DNA from 2 places in the Paenibacillus sp. YPG26 genome. Region 1 is predicted to be linked to the other one. Evidence: riboswitches for the same ligand, from Rfam matches in the RefSeq annotation. Region 1 holds a riboswitch; the other holds the start of a gene.
The links. A riboswitch is a leader RNA that binds a small molecule or an ion and turns the genes downstream of it on or off. The one in region 1 is predicted to bind thiamine pyrophosphate.
Positions count from the first base shown of each region.

Region 1 (7,276 bases):
TATTCCTCCAATAGTTACTTTTTGGTGACTATATCACTTGAAAGTACGTACTATTCATTCTGAATCAGTTCATACATAATAACATTTGCCGGTTGGCGATTACTATACTAGGAGTGGATGGAATGTCTTTAGATAAAAAAAGAAGCACGTTCGCGCTTCTGGCGCTGGCTATTAGCGCTTTTGCCATTGGAACGACAGAGTTCATCAGCATAGGACTGCTGCCTCTGATCGCGGATAACCTGCATATTCCGGTCACCCTTGCCGGGTTGACCGTTACCCTATACGCTCTCGGAGTCACCTTCGGCGCGCCTGTATTGACCTCTCTGACCTCGGGCGTACCGCGCAAGACGCTGCTGATGTGGATTATGCTTGTCTTTATTGCAGGCAACAGCCTGGCTGCGGTCTCGGGCAGTATCGCTCTGCTCCTTACCGGACGCGTGATCTCTGCCCTTGCCCACGGGGTATTTATGTCGATCGGCTCTACAATCGCGGCTGACCTTGTGCCGGAGAACCGCAGAGCAAGTGCGATCTCGATCATGTTCTCAGGTCTTACCATTGCCACCGTCACCGGAGTGCCCCTGGGAACCTGGATCGGGCAGCAGCTCGGATGGCGGGCCGCGTTCGTGGCCATCGCCGCTGTCGGTATTATAGCCTTCATCGCCAATATGATCCTTGTTCCGGCAGGGCTTCGCAAAGGAACCCGGACACCGGCAAGAGAGCAGCTGAAGCTGATCACCAATGGCCGGTTGCTGCTCTCCTTCGCGATCACAGCACTTGGCTATGGCGGGACATTTGTTGTGTTCACTTACCTGTCCCCACTGCTTCATGACATCACCGGCTTCAAGGAAGGAACCGTAGCCTTCCTGCTGCTGCTCTACGGCATTGCGATTGCCGTAGGCAACGTGATCGGCGGTAAAGCGGCGAACCGGAATCCGGTCTCTGCCCTGTTCTACATGTTCGCCGCCCAAGCCCTGATCTTGTTCATACTAATGTTCACAGCGCCCTTCAAGGCTGCGGGCCTCATCTCGGTGCTCTTCATGGGACTGTTCGCCTTCATGAATGTGCCTGGTCTGCAGATCTTCGTCCTGACGCTGGCTGAACGGTATGCGCCTAAGGCGGTAGATGTCGCCTCCGCGCTAAATATAGCTGCTTTCAACGCAGGCATAGCGCTCGGAGCTTATCTTGGCGGCATCGTGACCGAAAAGCTCGGGCTGATTCACACCACTTGGGTCGGAGCCTTAATGGTGCTGGCCGCGGTGCTGCTGACAGGCTGGAGCCGTGAACTGGAACGAAGCGGCCATCCGGCGGTACAAGCCGTACCCGAGCCTGGCCGCTGACCCGGCAAGCAGACTCAAGCCCCTCCGCACAGGTCCATCAGCGGAGGGGCTATTTGTATCACAAGAAGACCGGACACTCCTGGCATGGCGCTGGCAGCAGCTTGTACGGCCCTATTGCCCTGATCCTTGGATCAACTGTTCATACGGGCAAAGGCTTCCATCAGATCAGCCACACTCATATCCCCAAGCTCTTCTGCTATCCGGTCCGCCTTTGTCTTCCTTCTAATAGAACCTGTCAGTACAATCTCAATATTCTGGTCTTTGTCCAGCAGGATGGAGTTGACCTTAAGCACATTGGTAAGCAAGCCTACAACCACTGCGATCTGCCCGGGGGAAAGTTTGGCGGGGGGAGTGCTCTTCTTTTTCCCGTTACTGCCGTTGCCGTTGCCATTCTTGGTCCCATTTCCACCGTTACCGTTGCTCCTCACGGGCCTCTCCCCCAAAGTTCACACTATAATCGTATCCCCAGTGTCTACGCCACTGTCTGCGCCACCCTCTTCCGCACCGAGTCCTAGAGCGAAGGAGGCAAATATAACAGCCATGACAATTGCAGTTATCAGTATCTTACTGTTCTCTTCATCCATATGCGGGCCACCTTATATTTGAATCTATCCTACTCCATCATATGACAGCACCTTCAGGAGGTGCACCCCTCCGCCCAGAAGTGAATACACTACAGCACAACGTATATAACTTTTTTTGAATGAGGCGGTGTTCTTTGATTATGTATTTCCAACCTTATGTAATTCCTCACCCTGCGGCTTTTCGTTCCGTGTCTTACTATCGCAATAGCGACCTTGTAATCAAGCTTGTCGGGGAGTCGATTCAAGGTGAACGAAATGATGAACTGTTCTATGACGCCCTTATTAAAATGGCCCCTACCCAGCAAGAGAAGGATGTTATTGCCGGTATACGTAATGACGAAAGAAAGCACCGGAACATGTTCCGAACCCTGTATACCCGGTTAACGGGAATGGCTCCTGCTGGAGGCGGGAATGAACAGGCAGAGGCACTGCCCGCCACTTATCTGGAGGGAATTGAGAAGGCGCTTATGGGGGAGTTAAAAGCATTTGAGAAATACCGCGCCATCTATCTGAATATCGACCCTGCGTACCGGGACTGGATATTCGAGATCATGACGGATGAAATCAAACATGCGTCTTATTACAACTGGCTCTATGCCAAGAATAAGTAATAGTAGAGTCGGGTATTTGAGGTTCCTCAAAATTGTGTTATATTAAATCCGTTAATTGTCAATGGACCATGGAACAACCAACCTTATACGTCTGTATTCACTAGGGGAGCCCGCCGGCTGAGACGAAGCAATACTTCGGACCCTTGGAACCTGATCTGGATCATACCAGCGTAGGGAAGTGAAGCGCCTGTGAATTATGATCATAGTTCATGAACTCAGCCGAGCTGTAGGCCCTTCATCCTGTACGGGAATGAAGGGCCTTTTTGGGTTCTCTCCAGCGGAATTCACATGTGCATCCGAATGCTTCGCCCGGTCCTGACGGGACTCATCTTCATATGGGAGGTCTGCCTTATCACGCCAATATTATCACTCGATCATCTGTCTTACTCTTATGAGTCCGCTTCCGCTTCCGGGCAGGTGCCGATCATTGACCATTTGTCCATGAAGGTGGACCGGGGGGAATTCGTATCCATCATCGGTCCAAGCGGCTGTGGCAAAAGCACGCTGTTCAAGCTGATTGCCGGCCTGCTGGAGCCGACCGGCGGTGTCATCAGCTGGGCTGGCGGTGAGGTGTCCAGACGTCTCGGCTTGATCTCCTACATGCCGCAGCAGGACCTGCTGCTTCCCTGGAGAACCGTCAGGGACAACTGCCTGCTGCCATGGGAGCTGAAGAAGCGCCGGGCGAAGCCAGGGAAGCTGAAGAAGCACGGGGCCGATCAAGCCGTGCAGCTTGCCTTCATCATGGACATGCTTGATCGGTTCGGCCTCAGCCGCTGGGCCGATGCCTATCCCCATGAGCTGTCGGGGGGAATGCGGCAGCGGGCGGCCTTCCTTCGGACGCTTGCCGCAGGCGGCGATCTGATGCTGCTCGATGAGCCATTCGGAGCGCTTGATGCATTGACCAAGCGGGAGATGCATCACTGGCTGCTAAGTCTATGGGGGGAACTGCAGCGGACCCTCCTGTTCATCACCCATGATCTGGAGGAAGCCCTCCTGCTGAGCGACCGGATTCTCCTTATGCCGCGCGGGGGCGGTGTCTTGGAGGAGATCATCGTCGATCTGCCCCGTCCCCGTCAGTACGGGGTGCATGCCTCGGCGCGGTTCCTTGAGCTTCGAGTGGAGCTTGAGCGTCGGCTGGCGGGAGTTGCAGGCCGATGACAGCCCTGGTCCATTACCTGCATAAGCTGCTGCGCAGCTACGGCCCGTTCCTGCTGCTGCTCACCTTCATTCTGATTCTATGGGAATGGCTGGTTCGCGGCGGGACCGTTCCTGCCTTTATTGTGCCGGCTCCCAGCTCTATCCTTGCGGCCCTGATCCATAACCGGGAACTGCTGCTCGGTACTCACCTGCCGGTCACCCTGGCCGAATCAGCACTCGGATTCGCCTTGTCTGTCCTGTTCGGAACCTGCCTGGGCACCTGGATGCATCTGTCCCGTACGGTGGAGAGAGCTGTGTATCCTTTTGTCATCATCAGCCAGACTCTGCCGCTTATTGCCTTGTCCCCTATCTTCATCATGTGGTTCGGCTATTCGATCTGGAGCAAGGTCGCCGTGGTTATTCTTACGGCCTTCTTCCCCATCGTGGTGGGCGCTTACGATGGACTTCGAACAGGAGGCCAAGCCTATAGTGAACTGCTGCGCACGATGGGCGCGAACCGGCTCCAGCTGCTGCTGAAGCTGCAGATTCCGCTTGCGCTTCCTTCCTTCTTCTCGGGACTGAAGCTCTCCGTGGTCTATTGTGTCATCGGGGCCACTATTGGAGAATGGCTGGGCGGCAGCAGCGGGCTTGGCTACTACAGCCGCCGAATGGCAGGTAATCTGAAGAGCGATCAGCTATTCGCGGCTGTACTTCTGCTGTCCCTGCTTGGCCTGGCCCTGTTCCTTGCCGTAGCGCTCATGGAGAGGGCTGTTCTCAGCCGGGGCGGCTTCGCTGCAATGACGGGACGCACGCGTAGGAAGAACGTTTAGCGATATCGATTAGAGAAAAAACCGAAAAGAGGTTGTCTTTCATGCATAAATCTATTAAATTCTCCCTTCTGCTGCTCTCCCTTCTGTGGGTGCTTGGCGGATGCAGCTCCAGCTCAGATCCCGGGCAGCAGGAGGTCAAGTCCTCAGCCTCTCCCGAGGCACAGCCGCTGCAAAAACTCAGCATCATGCTGGACTGGTATCCGAACGCGGTGCACTCCTTCTTGTACGCAGCCAAAGAGAAAGGCTATTTCGCCGCTGAAGGCCTGGATGTCGATATTCAAATGCCCGCGGGTACGAATGATTCGCTTAAGCTGACCGCTGCCGGCAAGGTTGACCTGGCGCTCAGCTACCAGCCTCAGGTGCTGCTGGCCCGGGGTGAGCAGATTCCTGTGAAGTCGATCGGAGCCGTGGTCAGGCATCCGCTGAACCACCTGATGGTTGCCGAGAATAGCGGAATCACGCGTCCCAAAGACCTGGCCGGACGCACTGTAGGCTTCTCTTCCATCCCACTCTACGAAGCCATGGTCAAGACCATGGTCAAGCAGGATGGCGGTGATCCGGGTTCCGTGAAGCTGGTCGATGTCGGGTTCGATCTGATTCCAGCCCTGTCCACCGGGCAAGTGAATGGACTCATCGGCGGGTTCATCAACCATGAACAGCTTCTGCTTCAGAAAGAAGGCCACCCCGTAACTTCAATAGACCCAACCCAATATGGGGTGCCGGATTATTATGAGCTGGTGCTTGTCGCAAGTGAGACAGGGCTATCGAACAAGCAGGATGAACTGCGGCGGTTCATGAAGGCTGCGGCAAAAGGCCAGCGCTATGTCAGTGAACACCCGCAGGATGCCCTGAGTCTGTTAATGAAGCACGAGGACAGCACCTCGCCGCTGGATGCGGACATTGAGAGTCAGAGTCTCAATATTCTGCTGCCCCTTATGGACGCAGGAGACAAGGCCTTCGGATATCAGGATCCGGCTTCATGGACCCTGATCGAGAAATGGCTGAAGGACAATGAGCTGCTTAAGCAGTCCGGCGAGATGGCACAGGATGCCTTTGTTAACCTGTAGACGGCGGCCGCGGGAATTGCCCGGTGGTCCGAACCACACCTAACTTTAAGGAGGACTAATCATGAGCTATTTATCCAAAGTACGGGAGCAGAATCCCCTGATCCACAACATTACGAACATTGTCGTGGCCAACTTCTCCGCCAACGGGCTGCTGGCGCTCGGCGCCTCTCCATTCATGGCAGACTCACATGAAGAGGTCGCCGATGTGGCACAGATGGCGGCTGCCGTAGTTCTGAATATCGGCACGCTGAACGAATATGTCATTGAGTCCATGCTGCTGGCCGGCAGATCGGCTAACCGGCATGGTGTGCCTGTAGTGCTGGATCCGGTTGGAGCCGGGGCCACGGCCTACCGCACAGAAGTCACCGCGAGATTAACCGGTGAGATCAAGCTCACCGCCCTCAGAGGCAACGCGGCGGAGGTTGCGAATGTGGTTGGACGCACCTGGACCAGCAAGGGCGTAGATGCGGGCGAAGGGGATGGCGATGTGATCGGCATGGCCGAGGAAGCCGCGGCCAAGCTGGGCTCCATCGTGATTATTACCGGTAGAGACGATGTGATCGCGGACGGGAACAGCACCTACATTGTAAGCAATGGCCACCCGATATTGACCAAGGTCACGGGCACCGGCTGTCTGCTGAGTGCTGTGGTTGGTGCTTTTCTGGCTTCCGGGAGAAGTCAAATTGAGGCCGCCGTCGAAGCCATCTCCTTCTATGGAGTGGCCGCTGAACTTGCTTATGAACGGACGGAAGGTCAAGGGCCGGGCAGCTTCCAGACTGAGCTGCTGAATCAGCTGGCGGTTCTGACCCCGGAGCAGCTCCAGAGCCGCTCCAGAATTGTCCGGCACAGATAAGGAGGAGCCGGCTGACAGCAGCCGTTCCATAACCGAACATCAAGAAGGAGGTCTATAGGATATGAGCATCAAGAAAGCATTGACCATCGCCGGCTCTGACAGCGGCGGCGGGGCGGGGATTCAGGCGGATATCAAGACATTTCAGGAGCTGGGTGTCTTCGGCATGTCCGCCCTTACAGCGGTCACCGCGCAGAACACGCTCGGCGTTCAGGGAGTCTATCCTCTGGAGCCGGATGTGGTAGCACGTCAACTGGACTCCGTTGGCGAGGACCTGCAGCCGGATGCCGTCAAGACGGGCATGCTGTTCAGCCCGGAGATTGTCCGCATTGTGGCGGACAAGGCGCAGCAGTATGAGTGGAAGAATCTTGTGGTTGATCCGGTGATGATTGCCAAAGGCGGCGCTCCTCTTCTACAGCAGGAAGCCGTACGCACTGTAGTACGCTATCTGCTGCCCCTTGCAAGGATAGTCACGCCTAATATTCCCGAGGCCGAGCTGCTCACGGATATGAAGATTGCCACCCTTCAGCAGCGGGAGGAAGCGGCAAGAAGGCTCTTGCAGGCAGGCGCACGTTGTGTGGTTATCAAAGGCGGACATGCCGCAGAATCCGAGCCAGCAGTGGATATTCTATTTGATGGGCATGAATTCACATACCTGGAGAGCCCGCGGATTCCTACACGGCATACGCACGGGACAGGCTGCACCTTCTCGGCTGCGGTTGCGGCAGGGCTGGCACAGGGACATCCAGCCACGGACGCGATTCGGACCGCGAAGCTGTTCATTCAGGCAGCCATTGAGGACGGCCTGCATATCGGCGGGGGTCATGGGCCTACCAATCACTTTGCCTATCAGCGGAGAC
Region 1 covers NZ_CP084530.1:3,748,924-3,756,199, forward strand. Annotated here, with positions in the region: gene LDO05_RS17765 (MFS transporter) at 123-1,337, shown strand; gene LDO05_RS17770 (hypothetical protein) at 1,469-1,765, opposite strand; gene LDO05_RS17775 (hypothetical protein) at 1,784-1,921, opposite strand; gene LDO05_RS17780 (ferritin-like domain-containing protein) at 2,062-2,532, shown strand; TPP riboswitch at 2,625-2,726, shown strand; gene LDO05_RS17785 (ABC transporter ATP-binding protein) at 2,833-3,690, shown strand; gene LDO05_RS17790 (ABC transporter permease) at 3,687-4,499, shown strand; gene LDO05_RS17795 (ABC transporter substrate-binding protein) at 4,541-5,566, shown strand; gene thiM (hydroxyethylthiazole kinase) at 5,628-6,419, shown strand; gene thiD (bifunctional hydroxymethylpyrimidine kinase/phosphomethylpyrimidine kinase) at 6,481-7,276, shown strand, end outside.

Region 2 (7,276 bases), 1.8 Mb from region 1:
CGTTACATTGCCTCGTACATCTGCCCAACAATCCAAAGTGGGTAAATTCGTATACCGTGCCAATCTTAAAGCCGGTGATTTGGTCTTCTTCTCCAGCGGAAGCCGTGCAAACGGGAAGAACGTAACCCATGTGGCCATTTATATTGGCGGGGGTAAAATTCTACACACTTACGGCAAACCCGGGGTTACGATCTCCAGTCTGACTAAGGGAAATTGGGATCGCACTTATCTGAAAGCGCGCCGTGTAATCTAGTTCAGTTGAATTTCTGAAGCCGATGTCAGCAGACATCGGCTTTTTTAATTGATCATATAGCCCGTGCCTCTGACGGTATGAATGATTTTCCGGGAATGACCGCGGTCCAGCTTGCTCCTCAGATGACGGATATAGACATCCACCACATTCGTATCGATCCGAAAATCATAACCCCATACTTCCTGAAGCAGTTCCTCACGGCTGCACACATGATTCACCCGGCGCAGCATGAAGCAGAGTAGATCATACTCCTTCGGCGTCAGCTTTATTAATTGATCTCCCCGGTATACCTTCCGGCTCTTTATCTGCACTTGCACATCTGCAAATGTAAGCATAGTCTCGGCTCCCGCTCTAGTTCCATAGAACAAATCGAGCAGCTTCTTGACCCGGGCCACAATCTCTTCGGGTGGCGTTAGCCAATCCAGGTATTCATGGGCACCTTCCTGAAAGACTTGAACAAGCTCTGAGGTTGATGGATGAGAGGTGAATACCATAACGGGACATTTCATGGCTGCGGTACCGTCTCTCAGTAATATCAGGATGTCATGAAGTTCCACGTTCACCAATAAAGTGCTGATGATGAGAAGGAACGGAACCTCTTGTTCTGCAAGCTGTTGGGCCGCCACCGAAGTGTCCTTCTTGTCTATATTATGTCCTTCCCGGGTAAGCAGCTTCGTCCATACTTCATCTGTACCCTTCCATTCACCCACAATCCAAATCGTTCTGTTAAGAACAGGCTCCGACCTCCTTCCGATCCACTCAGGTGTATCGCTTATTGTCTCACAATAAAAAAAATCCATACTGCCATAGGGCAGTATGGATAAACTTCTAAATGATTAATCGCAGCTTGCGTTAGCCAAAATAACGATGATACAGCCGTTTGGCTTCGGCAATATCCTTGGTACCATGAATCATGGCACGACCATCTTTGAAGAGGACCAGCCTTTTATCTTGGAGCGTGAGGGATACCAGAAAAGGATTTCGCTCAACCGGTCCTTCATCAAGTTGTATGAACGTTTCAGCAATCTGGGCAAGATTGACTTCTCTACGGACAGCAGGACGAATCTGAACAGTATCCCGGCCGCACAGTACTTCGGTCTTTTGCAGATTGGCTGCCGAAAGGAATGGGTAAGTCCGGTGTGGCCCGCAGGACAGACAGTCGTGCTTGATCGCGCCCCCGACCTTGATAGATGCTTGCTCGTTACGCCACAAATCGAATGAGAGCAGGGTTCCCCGGAGAGCCTCCTTATTTCCTGTCAGCAGCTTTATTGCTTCTGTCGACTGATGCGCTACCACGGTCTGTACAGCCGGAGGAATAATGCCTGCTGTATCACAAGTATCTCCGCCAAGAGGTATGGACCCCAGCAGACAATTCAGACAAGGTGTCTCACCAGGGAGAATGGTATATGTAATTCCGTAACTGCCAACACATCCGCCATAAATCCAAGGTATATCATGCTTTTGGGCGATATCATTGATTAACAGCCGTGTGTCGAAGTTATCGGTAGCATCAAGGATAAGCTGTATCCCGGGAAGCAGCTCTTCAATTTCCTGCAGGGTAACATCCATGACATGAGCCTCAATCTTAACACCAGAGTTAATCTCGCTAAGCCTTCTGTAGGCGGCAATGGCTTTGGGAAGCCGGTTGTGCGCATCTGATTCTGAGAAAAGCTGCTGCCGCTGCAGATTGCTCCATTCCACATAATCCCGGTCCACAATACGGACATGTCCCACGCCGGCCCGGACCATCGTCTCTGCTATGCCTGTTCCCAGCGCACCTGCTCCTATGATCAGAATACTGCTGCTTCCCAGCTTCTCCTGACCCTCCTGCCCAATAGGCGTGAACCGCTCCTGTCTGGAATACCGGTCTCCTTGACCTTGACTTGGATGCTTCTTGACTTCTTGTTCATGTTGCTTGGAAGCACCGGGTCTTCCATTAGTCATTTCGTGATCATCCCTTCCTGCGGACTGCTCGCCGCAGCATAACGTTTGACCGGTATCCTCCCCGCTTCATAACCCAGGCGTCCCGCCTGAACAGCAAGCTTCATAGCTTCAGCCATTCTCACAGGATCCTTGGCTCCCGAGACGGCTGAATTCAGAAGTACCCCATCAGCCCCCAGCTCCATGGCGTAAGCCGCATCCTTAGGAGAGCCAATACCCGCGTCCACAATTACTGGAACCTCGGCCTGTTCAATAATTAGTTCCAAGTTAAAAGGATTAATGATTCCGCGTCCTGTGCCTATAGGAGAAGCTGCTGGCATGACCGCATGTACGCCCAGCTTCTGAAGCCTCTTCGCTAGTACGACATCATCGGAGATATAAGGAAGAACAATGAATCCTTCCTCAAGCAGAACTTCGCAAGCCCGCCAGGTCTCAAGCGGATCGGGAAGAAGCGTGTGAGGATCGCCGATCACCTCTACTTTGATCATATCACAAAGTCCCGAGGCTTTCGCTAGTCTGGCTATACGGACGGCTTCCTCGGCAGTAACGGCTCCCGCGGTATTAGGAAGTAATGTGTATCTCTTCAGATCAAGCCGCTCAAGGAAATTCTCCTGGTTCGGATTCGACAAATTTAATCTGCGAACAGCGAAAGTAAGGATCTGGGTCTCAGACACTTCAACCGCCTGACTCTGTAGCTCCAGGTCAGAGAACTTGCCTGTTCCTAGCAATAACCGTGACTGAAATTGATGTGGTCCTATTGTTAACATGATCTTAACCGCCCCCTACAAAATGTACAATCTCTATTGTGTCGCCATCTTCAACCGAGGTAACCGAATGCTGTTCCTTATTCAATATCTCCTGATTTCTCTCGACAACCACTGTCTTGACGCCCAAATTCAAGTGATCCAGCAGATCTTCAACCGTATGAATTGTGCCTTCGTTCAAGTCCATGTATTGACCATTAATACGCAGCTTCATCGCAGCACGCCTCCTTCAAGCTGGCGCTGGAACCGGTCAGGTCTAAATGCGTCCAGGTTAATCCCAGGTGTATCCTTGCCTTCCATCTCGTTAGCCAGCATTGTCGCTGTTATGGCACTCAGAAGAATTCCGTTACGATAATGGCCAGCAGCGGCATAAAGTCCTTGCAGCTCTTGGAATCCCCCTATATACGGCAGTCCGTCTGGTGACTTGGGACGATGGCCCGCCCAGGCTCGTTCGAACTGGGCATGTCTCAGGTCTGGGATCCACTTGGCCGCTTCACTTATCAATCTGACAATGCTATCAGCGAATACCCCCTGTGAGCTGTCACCCGGAATGCTTGTTGCCCCTATCCACAGCTTGTTGCCTGGTTTGGGCACAATATAGATAGATTTCGCATACAACGTAGCCTGTAATAGAGGGACGCTGCTTTGTACTTCGACAATCTCCCCTTTTACCGGCTCAAGAGGAAAGGACAAGCCCAGCGGCTGCAAGAGCTGCTCTGTTCCCCATCCCCCGGCCAGCACTACTTGATCACAAGGCAGGAATCCTCTAGAAGTCTGGACTCCTTCAACCCGCTTATTATGCACTTGTATGCGGGTAACCTCAGTCTGACGAAGCAATACTGCACCTGTGGCTTGCGCACTGAATGCCAATGCTTCAGTAAGCTTGGAGGGCATAACTTGTATCTCTTCTGACCTGTAAATGGCTCCGCTTAATCCCTTAGCGAGTGCAGGCTCCGCTGCTGCCAGCTGCTCCGGCACCCACCATTGTCCTGTTGCTTCAGCAATTATTCTGGCCTGAAGTTCTTCAGCTTCCAGATTGTCTCTGGCTGGGGTCAGGAACCCTTGTTGATTCAGTCCTGCGTCAATCCCACTTATCTCCTTCACTTCATGCACCAAGGCCGGGATAAGATCCCTGCTTAATCTGGCCAGGTTCTGAAGCTCTGAATGCTCGAAGTGCTCACAATCCGCAGCCAGCATGCCTGCAGCAGCGCCAGAAGCACCAGAAGCCAGGTCCGTCTGTTCCACAATCGTTACACTCTCACCTCGCTTCACCAACTCATAACCAAGGGAACTTCCTATAATTCCTCCGCCAATAATAATTATTTTCCGTCCGCCCAAGAGGGTTCACTCTCCTTCATGATTAAGGCTGCTGTTCCATTAAACATGGCTGCCGCAGCCTGATCCAGCGCGCACCGGTAGGCTTTCGCGGCCGATGCCGGATCTGCCGCATTCATAATTCCTGACATGATCGCAATCCCTGATGCACCAGCCTGCACGATCTCTTTCACACAATTGGGTGTAATGCCCCCTATAGCAATGACTGGAATTCTGGATTTACTGCAGACTTCGGCAAGAGCGGAGATTCCGCGCCCTGGCAGCCCATCTTTCGAGCTTGTTGGGTATACGTGGCCATACAGAATGTAATCCGCCTTGTGCCCATAAGCAGCCGAAGACTCCTCGATAGTATGAACCGAACGGCCAATTCGGAGCTTACCTGCACTGACAGCTCTTGCCAATAACGGATTAAGACTTTCTGCTCCCAGCTGCACACCTCCCAGAGTGTAGGACATCGCAATATCCAGCCTGTCGTTGATATACAATTTGTGGGCAGGGACTCCTAGTTCCAGAAGCTGCTCGACCGCAGAAGATATCTTTCTCGCGCTCCAGCGCCGTTCTCTTAGATGAAAAGCATGGATGTGAGGGTGAATGGCATCTACAACCGATACCAGCTTAGAAGGGTCCTGCTCTCCATTTGAAATAACGTGCAGTTCATGAGAAGAGCTCATTAATCTCCAACTCCCTTTCAGACGTATGAGTAAAGTGGTATACGCACATGCAAAAAAGCCGCTCTCATAGAGAGCGGCAACACGTTCATATCAAAGCGAAAGCTCTGATCACGGCCATATTACAGCATGGTTAATTCCTTTCTTCCCATAGCTTAAATTATGGTGTGACATTCACGAGTACCACTTCCCTACGCTGGTATAACCCAGATCAGGTGCAAAGGGTCCGGAAGTGTGAACTTCCATCTCAGCCAGAATCGGCCCCCCTAGTGTGTAACTATTCAGGTTAGTGCCATTGTAACATGTTTTGGAAATATAGAGAACCCTCAGATCACTATTCCATTAAGGAGTGATCTAAGGGTTCATGTGGTTAAAGAAATGATGAGCTATGGAGCTATGTCTATTTTGTTGACCAGGCTTCTACATCCCAAGTCTTGGTAACCCAGTCTTCATAGAAATCAGGTTCGTGTGATACAAGAATAACAGTCCCTTTGAATTCCTTAAGGGCACGTTTCAATTCTTCCTTCGCAACCACATCCAAGTGGTTCGTAGGCTCGTCGAACAGAATATAATTCGTCTCGCGCATCATCAGCTTGCACAGACGTACCTTAGCTTGTTCTCCCCCGCTCAGCGCCTTAAGAGGACGGGTGATATGTTCATTCTTCAAGCCGCAGCGCGCTAAATGAGCACGTACCTCATGCTGATTCAGATGAGAGAATTCATTCCATACATCATCAATCGGTGTGATATTCTCTGCGCGAACCTCTTGCTCGAAATAAGCCGGGAACAAGAAATCACCTTGGTACGTTTTCCCGCTAATTGGACGAATTTTGCCTAGAATTGTCTTAAGCAGCGTAGACTTACCGACACCGTTACACCCAACAATAGCAATCTTGTCCCCGCGTTCAATGATCATGGACATTTTGGGCAGCAATGCGTGAGTATAACCGATCTCAAAATCAATTCCCTCAAATACCGTCTTTCCGCTGGCCCGCGCTTCCTTAAATCCGAATGTAGGCTTGGCAGCCTCCTCCGGACGGTCAATACGCTCAATACGTTCAAGCTGCTTCTCACGGCTCTTGGCACGGCCAGAAGTTGAGTAACGAGCTTTGTTTCTCTGTATGAAATCCTCTTGCTTCTTGATAAATTCTTGCTGCTTCTCATAGGCCTCAATATGCTGATTCTTGTTGATATCCGCCATATCCAGGAACTTCTCATAGTTAGCCGTGTATCTGGTCAACTTGGCGAACTCAAGATGATACACCACATTGACAACCTTATTCATAAATTCTGTATCGTGGGAGATCAGCATGAATGCATAAGGATAGTTCTGCAAGTAATTGGTTAGCCACTGAATGTGCTCCACATCCAGATAGTTCGTAGGCTCATCGAGGAGCAGCACATTCGGCTTCTCAAGAAGCAGCTTAGCTAGAAGCACCTTCGTACGCTGTCCACCACTAAGAGCAGAGACATCACGGTCAAGACCAATCGCGGATAGCCCAAGTCCATTAGCCATTTCTTCGACTTTGACATCAATCAGGTAGAAGTCTCCAAGGTCCAGCTGCTCCTGAATGTCGCCCATTTGAATAAGCAGCTCTTCAAGCTCCTCTGGAGAGGCATCGCCCATCTTATTGGTAATCTCTATCATTTCCTGTTCAAGTTCCAGCAGCGGAAGGAAGGCATCCTTCAACACATCACGAACCGTCTTGCCCGGAGTAAGAATAGAGTGCTGGTCCAGATAGCCGTAACGCACCTTTGGAGTCCACTCTACTTTCCCGCTGTCCTTGAGCAGCTTGCCTGTCAAGATATTCATAAGCGTAGATTTCCCAACGCCATTAGCGCCAACCAACCCTACCCGTTCGCCTGCAAGCAGGCGGAATGAGACATTCTTAAATAACGTGCGGTCTCCAAAATTATGCGATACGTTCTCAACTGTTAATAAACTCATAAAAAAGAACAGACCCCTATCTTATATATTTAATAAATTCAATAATCGTTATAGACATTCAAGAATTTATTTTAGCATAAGAGGGAGCATTCCCGAAATAACTGAAACAAAATTTAATTTATCTTATAAACAACTAACTTATTATTACTTATGCCGCAAAGTGTTATATCATGGTTCCTTATTGAAGACATTGTACTCAAAGTAACCCTTGGCCGCTGCTTCCCGTTCACTCGTAAATACCTCTTCAAGCTTAAACCCGGATTCGGTTGAGTCCCTGTAATAGTATTTGATTCCATTAGCCTGGTTGATTCCGCCGTAAATGACAGGCCGCTTCACCAGCCTGGCGCCTCCCAAGGCATAATTGTTA
Region 2 covers NZ_CP084530.1:1,954,682-1,961,957, reverse strand. Annotated here, with positions in the region: gene LDO05_RS09240 (C40 family peptidase) at 1-253, shown strand, start outside; gene LDO05_RS09235 (response regulator transcription factor) at 298-1,053, opposite strand; gene LDO05_RS09230 (thiazole biosynthesis adenylyltransferase ThiF) at 1,106-2,197, opposite strand; gene LDO05_RS09225 (thiazole synthase) at 2,194-2,961, opposite strand; gene thiS (sulfur carrier protein ThiS) at 2,966-3,172, opposite strand; gene thiO (glycine oxidase ThiO) at 3,169-4,296, opposite strand; gene LDO05_RS09210 (thiamine phosphate synthase) at 4,278-4,964, opposite strand; TPP riboswitch at 5,133-5,239, opposite strand; gene LDO05_RS09205 (ABC-F family ATP-binding cassette domain-containing protein) at 5,362-6,909, opposite strand; gene LDO05_RS09200 (hypothetical protein) at 7,078-7,276, opposite strand, start outside.
Region 2: it holds a riboswitch for thiamine pyrophosphate, as region 1 does, so the genes downstream of both, LDO05_RS09210 (thiamine phosphate synthase) here and LDO05_RS17785 (ABC transporter ATP-binding protein) in region 1, are expected to answer to the same signal.